3 regions of the Streptomyces sp. NPDC059534 genome follow, and region 2 is predicted to be linked to each of the others. Evidence: riboswitches for the same ligand, from Rfam matches in the RefSeq annotation. Region 2 holds a riboswitch; each other region holds the start of a gene.
The links. A riboswitch is a leader RNA that binds a small molecule or an ion and turns the genes downstream of it on or off. The one in region 2 is predicted to bind S-adenosylmethionine.
Positions count from the first base shown of each region.

Region 1: another riboswitch for S-adenosylmethionine. It lies ahead of ACFVZH_RS03590 (aminotransferase class V-fold PLP-dependent enzyme); the one in region 2 lies ahead of thrC (threonine synthase).
Region 3: another riboswitch for S-adenosylmethionine. It lies ahead of ACFVZH_RS28575 (IclR family transcriptional regulator); the one in region 2 lies ahead of thrC (threonine synthase).

Region 1 is NZ_JBHWAQ010000002.1:282,828-285,087, reverse strand. It holds gene ACFVZH_RS03590 (aminotransferase class V-fold PLP-dependent enzyme) at 1-1,057, opposite strand, end outside; SAM riboswitch class IV at 1,276-1,392, opposite strand; gene trpD (anthranilate phosphoribosyltransferase) at 1,478-2,260, opposite strand, start outside.
Region 2 is NZ_JBHWAQ010000042.1:35,077-37,336, forward strand. It holds gene thrC (threonine synthase) at 1-1,084, opposite strand, end outside; SAM riboswitch class I at 1,078-1,224, opposite strand; gene ACFVZH_RS33915 (glucosyl-3-phosphoglycerate synthase) at 1,373-2,260, shown strand, end outside.
Region 3 is NZ_JBHWAQ010000027.1:100,362-102,621, reverse strand. It holds gene ACFVZH_RS28580 (thiol-disulfide oxidoreductase DCC family protein) at 1-34, opposite strand, end outside; SAM riboswitch class I at 567-708, shown strand; gene ACFVZH_RS28575 (IclR family transcriptional regulator) at 898-1,620, shown strand; gene ACFVZH_RS28570 (EF-hand domain-containing protein) at 1,978-2,181, shown strand.

The DNA of each region.
Region 1 (2,260 bases), on a different contig from region 2:
CCCGGGGCGCGTCGTCGCCGAAGAGCGACAGCACCTTGACCTCGGGGACCTCCGCGAGACCCGCGCGCACCGTGTCGATCAGATGCTGCTCGCGGGCCACCAGCCCGTCGAAGCCGGCCTCGGTGAGCGCCTTGCAGGCGGAGGCGATGGAGTAGACGCCGATGACGTTCGGGGAGCCGGCCTCGTGCCGGGCCGCGGTGGTGTGCCACTCCACGTCCACACCGCCGTCGGCGCGGCGCGCCACCTTGCGGGAGGCGCCGCCGCCCGCGAGGTAGGGCTCGGCGTCCTGGAACCAGTCGGCGCGGCCCGCGAGGACTCCGGAGCCGAAGGGCGCGTACAGCTTGTGGCCGGAGAAGGCGACCCAGTCCACGTCCAACTCCCGCACGGAGACCGGGTGGTGGGGCGCGAGCTGCGCGGCGTCGAGCACGATCCGGGCGCCGTGGGCGTGCGCGGCGGCGGCGAGCTCCCGCACCGGCCACAGCTCGCCGGTGACGTTGGAGGCACCGGTGACGCAGACCAGCGCGGGGCCGTAGGGGTCGCGGTCGGCGAGGGCCCGCTCCAGGGTGGCGACGGCCTGCTCCGGGGTGCGCGGCGCGTTGAGGTAGGTGACGCGGGCGTCCCGCCAGGGCAGCAGCGAGGCGTGGTGCTCGGTCTCGAAGACGAAGACCTGGCAGTCGGCGGGGAGCGTGGCGGCGAGCAGGTTGAGCGAGTCGGTGGTGGAGCGGGTGAAGACGACCTGGTCGCCGGGCCGGCAGTCGAGGAACTCGGCGACGGTGACGCGGCTGTTCTCGAAGAGGTCGGTGGAGAGCTGGGAGAGGTAGCCGGCGCCGCGGTGGACGCTGCCGTAGTAGGGGGCGTACGCGGCGACGTCGTCCCAGACCCGCTGGAGGGCCGGCGCGCTGGCCGCGTAGTCGAGCGCCGCGTAGGTCACCTCGCCGCCGGTGACGAGCGGGACGGTGACGTCCCGGCCGAGGACGGCCAGCGGGGCGGCGCAGCAGGGGTCGGCGGACTCGGCGGCGGCGGTCTCGACGGTGGCGGTGTTCGGGCGTGCGGACATGGCGGTATCTCCCGGCGGGCGGTGCGGAATGGCTTCGGTGATCCCGTACGCGGCCGGACACGGCGGGGTACGGGTGATGCCTCGGAGACGACGGGGTCGCACGCGGGTACGCGGAAGTGACCCTGTTCCGAGGGTGAAGTAGGGGCGGACTCGCCCTATCGCATTCGCTTGCTCACGGAAAAAGCTCCTCGAGAGACCAGGACCCCTGGTGTTCGAGGGGTCCGCGCTTGCCGTAGACCTCGCTGCCTACGGCCTGGTCATCACCCGGGGCACCCCGCCACGGACGGAGGGTTGCCGGACAGCAAGCCGGGGCCAAAACGCTGTCACTCGTGACCTGTAGAGCATCCTGCCACATGATCGCCGAGGCGCAAGACCCCGGTCCGGATGCTGGACCGGGGTCACGCGCGGCATACGCGCCGATCAGGCGTTGGTGGCGGCGATCCAGCCTTCCAGGGAACGGCGGGCCGCGCCGGAGTCGAGGGACTCGGCCGCCCTCGCGATGCCCGCGCTCAGCTGCTCCGCCAGGGTGCCCGTGCCGGGCTCCAGGGCGGTGAGCGCCGCCGCCGCGTTGAGCAGCACCGCGTCCCGTACCGGACCGGTCTCCCCGGCGAGGAGCCGGCGGGCGACGTCGGCGTTGTACGAGGCGTCCGCTCCGCGCAGCGCCTCCAGGGGGACGAGGTCGATGCCGACGTCGCGGGGGTCGAAGCGCTCCTCGGTGACGCCGCCGTCCCTGACCACCCACACCCGGGAGGTGGACGTGGTCGTCAGCTCGTCCAGGCCGTCGTCGCCGCGGAAGACCAGCGCGGAGTTGCCGCGCTCGGCGAGGACTCCGGCGACGATCGGCGCCATCCGCGGGTCGGCCACGCCGACGGCCTGGGCCGTCACCTTGGCCGGGTTGGTCAGCGGACCGAGGACGTTGAAGGTCGTCCGGATGCCGAGCTGGCCGCGGGCGGCGGCGACGTGCCGCAGCGAGGGGTGGAACTTCACCGCGAAGCAGATGGTGATGCCGGCTTCCTCGGCGACCTCGGCGACCCGCCGCGGGGTCAGGTTCAGATTGATGCCGAGCTTCTCCAGGACGTCGGAGGAGCCGGAGGCGGAGGACGCGGCGCGGTTGCCGTGCTTGACGACCTTCGTTCCCGTGCCGGCGACCACGATCGACGCCATCGTGGAGATGTTGACCGTCTTGGCGCCGTCGCCGCCGGT
Region 2 (2,260 bases):
GCTTGATGGCGTCCACGACCTGCTCGTCGTTCACGTCCTCCACGGCGCCGCCGGTGCGGCGGGCGATGTCGAGCACGTACGGGCCGTCGGCCGGGTTGCCGATCGCGAGCGACTTGGCGATCGTGTTCGGCTTCTGCGGGCGGACGACGTCGTGGCCGGCCTTGAAGGCGGCGGAGACCGGGGAGCAGCCCTCGGCCTGGGCGCCGAAGATCTTGTACGGCCTGTCCTCGACGAGCCCCAGCTTGATGAGCTCCTGCAGACCCTTGTCGATCTTGGTGAGCTGGGAGCCGGAGGCGATCGGGATGACCAGCTGGTCGGGGATGACCCAGCCGAGCTGCTCGCAGATCTCGTACGCCAGCGTCTTGGAGCCCTCGCCGTAGTACGGGCGGAGGTTGACGTTCACGAAGCCCCAGCCCTCGCCGAGCGGGTCGCCGATGAGCTCCGAGCAGAAGCGGTTGACGTCGTCGTAGTTGCCCTCGATGGCGACCAGGTCACCGCCGTAGACACCGGCCATGACGACCTTGCCCTGCTCCAGGTCGTGCGGGATGAAGACGCAGGAGCGGAAACCGGCACGGGCGGCGGCGGCGCCGACGGCGCCGGCCAGGTTGCCGGTGGAGGAGCAGGAGAGGGTGGTGAAGCCGAAGGCGCGGGCGGCCTCCAGGGCCTGCGCGACGACCCGGTCCTTGAAGGAGTGGGTCGGGTTGCCGGAGTCGTCCTTGACGAAGAGCTTGCCGGGGGCGACGCCGATCTCGCGGGCGAGGTTGTCGGCCTGGACGAGCTTGGTCCAGCCCGGGTTCAGGTTCGGCTTCTCGGCGACGTCGGCCGGGACGGGCAGCAGCGGGGCGTAGCGCCAGATGTTGGCGGGGCCGGCCTCGATCTGCTTGCGCAGCGCCTCGGGGTCACCGGTGGGAAGGTCGTACGCGACTTCGAGAGGTCCGAAACAGAGTTCGCAGGCGAAGATCGGACCGAGCGGGAAGACTTCACCGCATTCGCGACAGGAAAGCCCGGACGCGGGACCGAGGTCGACGGTGGTGGCGGAAGCGACAGTCTGTGCAGCCATGGAGGCGAGGCCCTTTCTCCTCATCTTTCCCATGACGAATTTTTCGCCATGAGACGGATTTGGCACCTTCCCTAGCCGGGGGCCTCGCTGGAGTACGAGACAAACCGACTGGAGGGTTGCCGGGGCTTCAACGGGCCGTTTCCCTCTGCCCCTCTGGATGAGCGGTATTCGATTGTGAAGCGCGATGGACTTCGTTCCTGCGCTCCGACGCGGTCGGCACCCCGACGTGCATCGGGGATCCGCGTTGCTCAAGACTGTAACCGAAGGCCCGGATGCTTGGACCGGCCGTCCGTAACGCGAGATGGAGATGACGTGCTGGAAGAGGTGGAGCGCTGGCTGGACCGGCGGTCCTGGTCAGTGGCCGACAGGCCGCTGGAGCGGATCCTCGCCGCCAAGCGTTCGACGACCGTCAGCGTGGTGCTGCCCGCGCTGAACGAGGAGGCGACGGTCGGGGACATCGTCGCCGTCATCCGCCGCGAACTGATGTCGGAGGCGGTGCCGCTCGTCGACGAACTGGTGGTGATCGACTCCGGCTCCACCGACCGCACGGCGGAGGTGGCGGCGGCGGCCGGGGCGCGGGTGGTCGCCCGCGACGCGATACTCCCCCGGATACCGGCCGTGCCCGGCAAGGGCGAGGTCCTGTGGCGGTCGCTGATGGCGACGGCCGGGGACGTGGTGTGCTTCGTCGACGCGGACCTGCGGGACTTCTCCGCGGACTTCGTGACGGGGATCGTGGGCCCACTGCTCACCGACCCGGGCATCGACTTCGTGAAGGCGATGTACGACCGGCCCTTCGGCACCGAGCTCGACGGGCCCGCCGCCGGCCGGACCCCCGCCCAGGGCGGCCGGGTCACGGAGCTGGTGGCACGCCCGCTGCTCAACCTGCACTGGCCGCAGCTGGCCGGTTTCGTGCAGCCGTTGGGCGGCGAGTACGCGGCGCGGCGCTCGCTGCTCGAACGGCTGCCGTTCCCGGTCGGCTACGGGGTGGAGCTGGGGCTGCTCGTCGACGCGCTGCACACGGTGGGCCTGGACGCGCTCGCCCAGGTGGACGTGGGGGTGCGCAAGCACCGGCACCAGGACGGGCAGGCGCTGGGCCGGATGGCGGCGGCGATCTACCGGACCGCGCAGCTGCGGCTGTCGCGGGGCCATCTGGTGCGGCCGCGGCTCACCCAGTTCGAGCGGGGTGAGAAGGGCTTCGAG
Region 3 (2,260 bases), on a different contig from region 2:
CTCCGTCGTAGACGAGCACGGGCCGAGAACGCATATCTCCATCATGCTGCGTCGCGACGCCGGGGCCGCCGCCCGGCACGCCCACAACCCGGAGGCCGAACACTCCGCCCGGACCCCGGCGCACGCAGCTACAGTCGCCCTCGGCGAGAGCGGCACCCATGGCGGAACCAGCCCGCCACACAACACCGCACCCTCTGGAGCGAAGGGGCTGACGGCACAACCAGGCCACCGACACGGAGACCGCCCGCAGTGAGGGCACGTGTGAAGGCCCTGGCGCACGCCGGTCGGTACTGCCCATGCGCCTCCCGCCCGGGGAGGCGGGAGGTCCGAAGGGGGTAACTGGTGCGAGGTAGCCAGCCGACGCCCCGGCCGGCCCTCATTGGAAGCACATGCCGGTCGTGGCGCCCCGCTGCCTGACGTCTCACAGCTCGGCCAGGAAGGTGGCACGGTCGATCGCAGCGCACGCCTGGTGAGTCTGCAGATCGACCAGGTCGTCGCGCGGCATGACGTTCACTCGCACGGGGCAGCGAGCACGGCAGCCCCGGGAGTCTTGTATCGTTCTCCGCGAATCATCCAGAGGGGTGGAGGGACCGGCCCTACGAAGCCCCGGCAACTCCCCGGTCGACTCGGCGCTCAATGTTCACGCCGTGTCGTCGGGATCAGTGCCAACTCCGGCTCGCGCCAACGTGGCGCGGGAAAAGATGAGGAGACACGGTGCTCTCTGTGCTGCCTTTCGCCCCGGCTCTGTCCACCCCGGGCTTTCCGCGTACCCATCTCGCGATCACCGCGGCATATCGGCCGACCGCTTCGGCCCTTTCCCGCTGATCATCCCTGCCCTCCCCTGAGCGAGGTCGCCGCAAGTCATGGCTCGCGGCACGAGACTGGAGTACCCCCTTCATGGACATTTCGGATATTTCTAGTGGTGTTGGCGTCCTCGACAAGGCAGCGGTGATACTCGGCGCGCTCGCGTCGGGCCCGGCCACTCTGGCGGGGCTGGTCGCTTCCACCGGCCTGGCCCGGCCTACGGCCCATCGACTCGCCCTCGCACTCGAACGTCACCGTCTGGTAGGCAGGGACGTGCAGGGCCGCTTCGTCCTTGGCCCTCGACTTGGTGAGCTCTCGGCTGCCGCGGGCGAGGACCGCCTACTGGCCGCGGCCGGTCCGGTCCTCACCTCCCTTCGGGACGCCACCGGCGAGAGCGCGCAGCTCTACCGACGCCAGGGTGAGCTGCGCGTCTGCATCGCCGCCGCCGAGCGAACCGCCGGCCTGCGCGACATCGTGCCGGTGGGGTCCACCCTCCCCATGAAGGTCGGCTCCGCTGCCCAGGTCCTGCTGGCCTGGGAGGAGCCCGAGCGCTTCTACCAGGGCCTGCAGGGCGCTCGCTTCACCGCCACCGCCCTGAGCGGCGTACGGCGCCGAGGCTGGGCCCAGTCGATCGGTGAACGCGAACCCGGCATGGCCTCCGTCTCGGCGCCGGTCCGCGGCCCGTCCGACCGCGTCGTGGCCGCCGTCACGGTCACCGGCCCGATCCAACGCCTCACCCGACACCCCGGCACCCGACTCGCGAAGGCCGCCGTCGACGCGGCCCACCGGCTCACCGAAGCCATTCACCACTCCTAACCCGTAGGGAGGGAGAGGTCTTGGGGCAGCGAGGTCCGCGAACGGGATTCGGACGTCGCCCACTTCCTCCTGCGGGCCTGGGTCAGGACTGGCTCGTCCTGCCTGGACGGTATCTCCGCCAGAACCGGCTTGAACTGGGTGTAGGCCACGTGTTGGCCTGGAGTGAAGATCAGGGACAGCGGGCAGCGGCCTCCGTACGCCCTCAGGTCCAGTAGGTCGGTAGGCGTGGATCCGCTGCGCCCGATGTAGTGAATCTGCCGGGCCTCGCATGGCGTACCGACTGACGTTTGATCCCAGGCGTCCCCTGCCGTGAAGTCATTCCCCGTACACGAACCTCAGGAGGACCAAGTGGGCAAGATGACCGAGGCCGAGGCCGAGGCAGTGTTCGCGGACATCGACACGGACGGAAGCGGAGAGATCCGACTGCGCGAGTTGAGGGACTACGACCTGGCCAACGGCGGCACCCTCGGCGGAGTAAAGCTCGCCGACTTCGTCCGAGAGGCCGACACCGACGGCGACAGGCGCATCAGCCTCACCGAGTTCAAGTCGTACTTCGCCTGACCCTCCCCCACGTCACACCACCCCACACCAGGCGCCAGCTGGCGGCGCATCCCCCTCCTCACCCGGGGCACGGGTGACA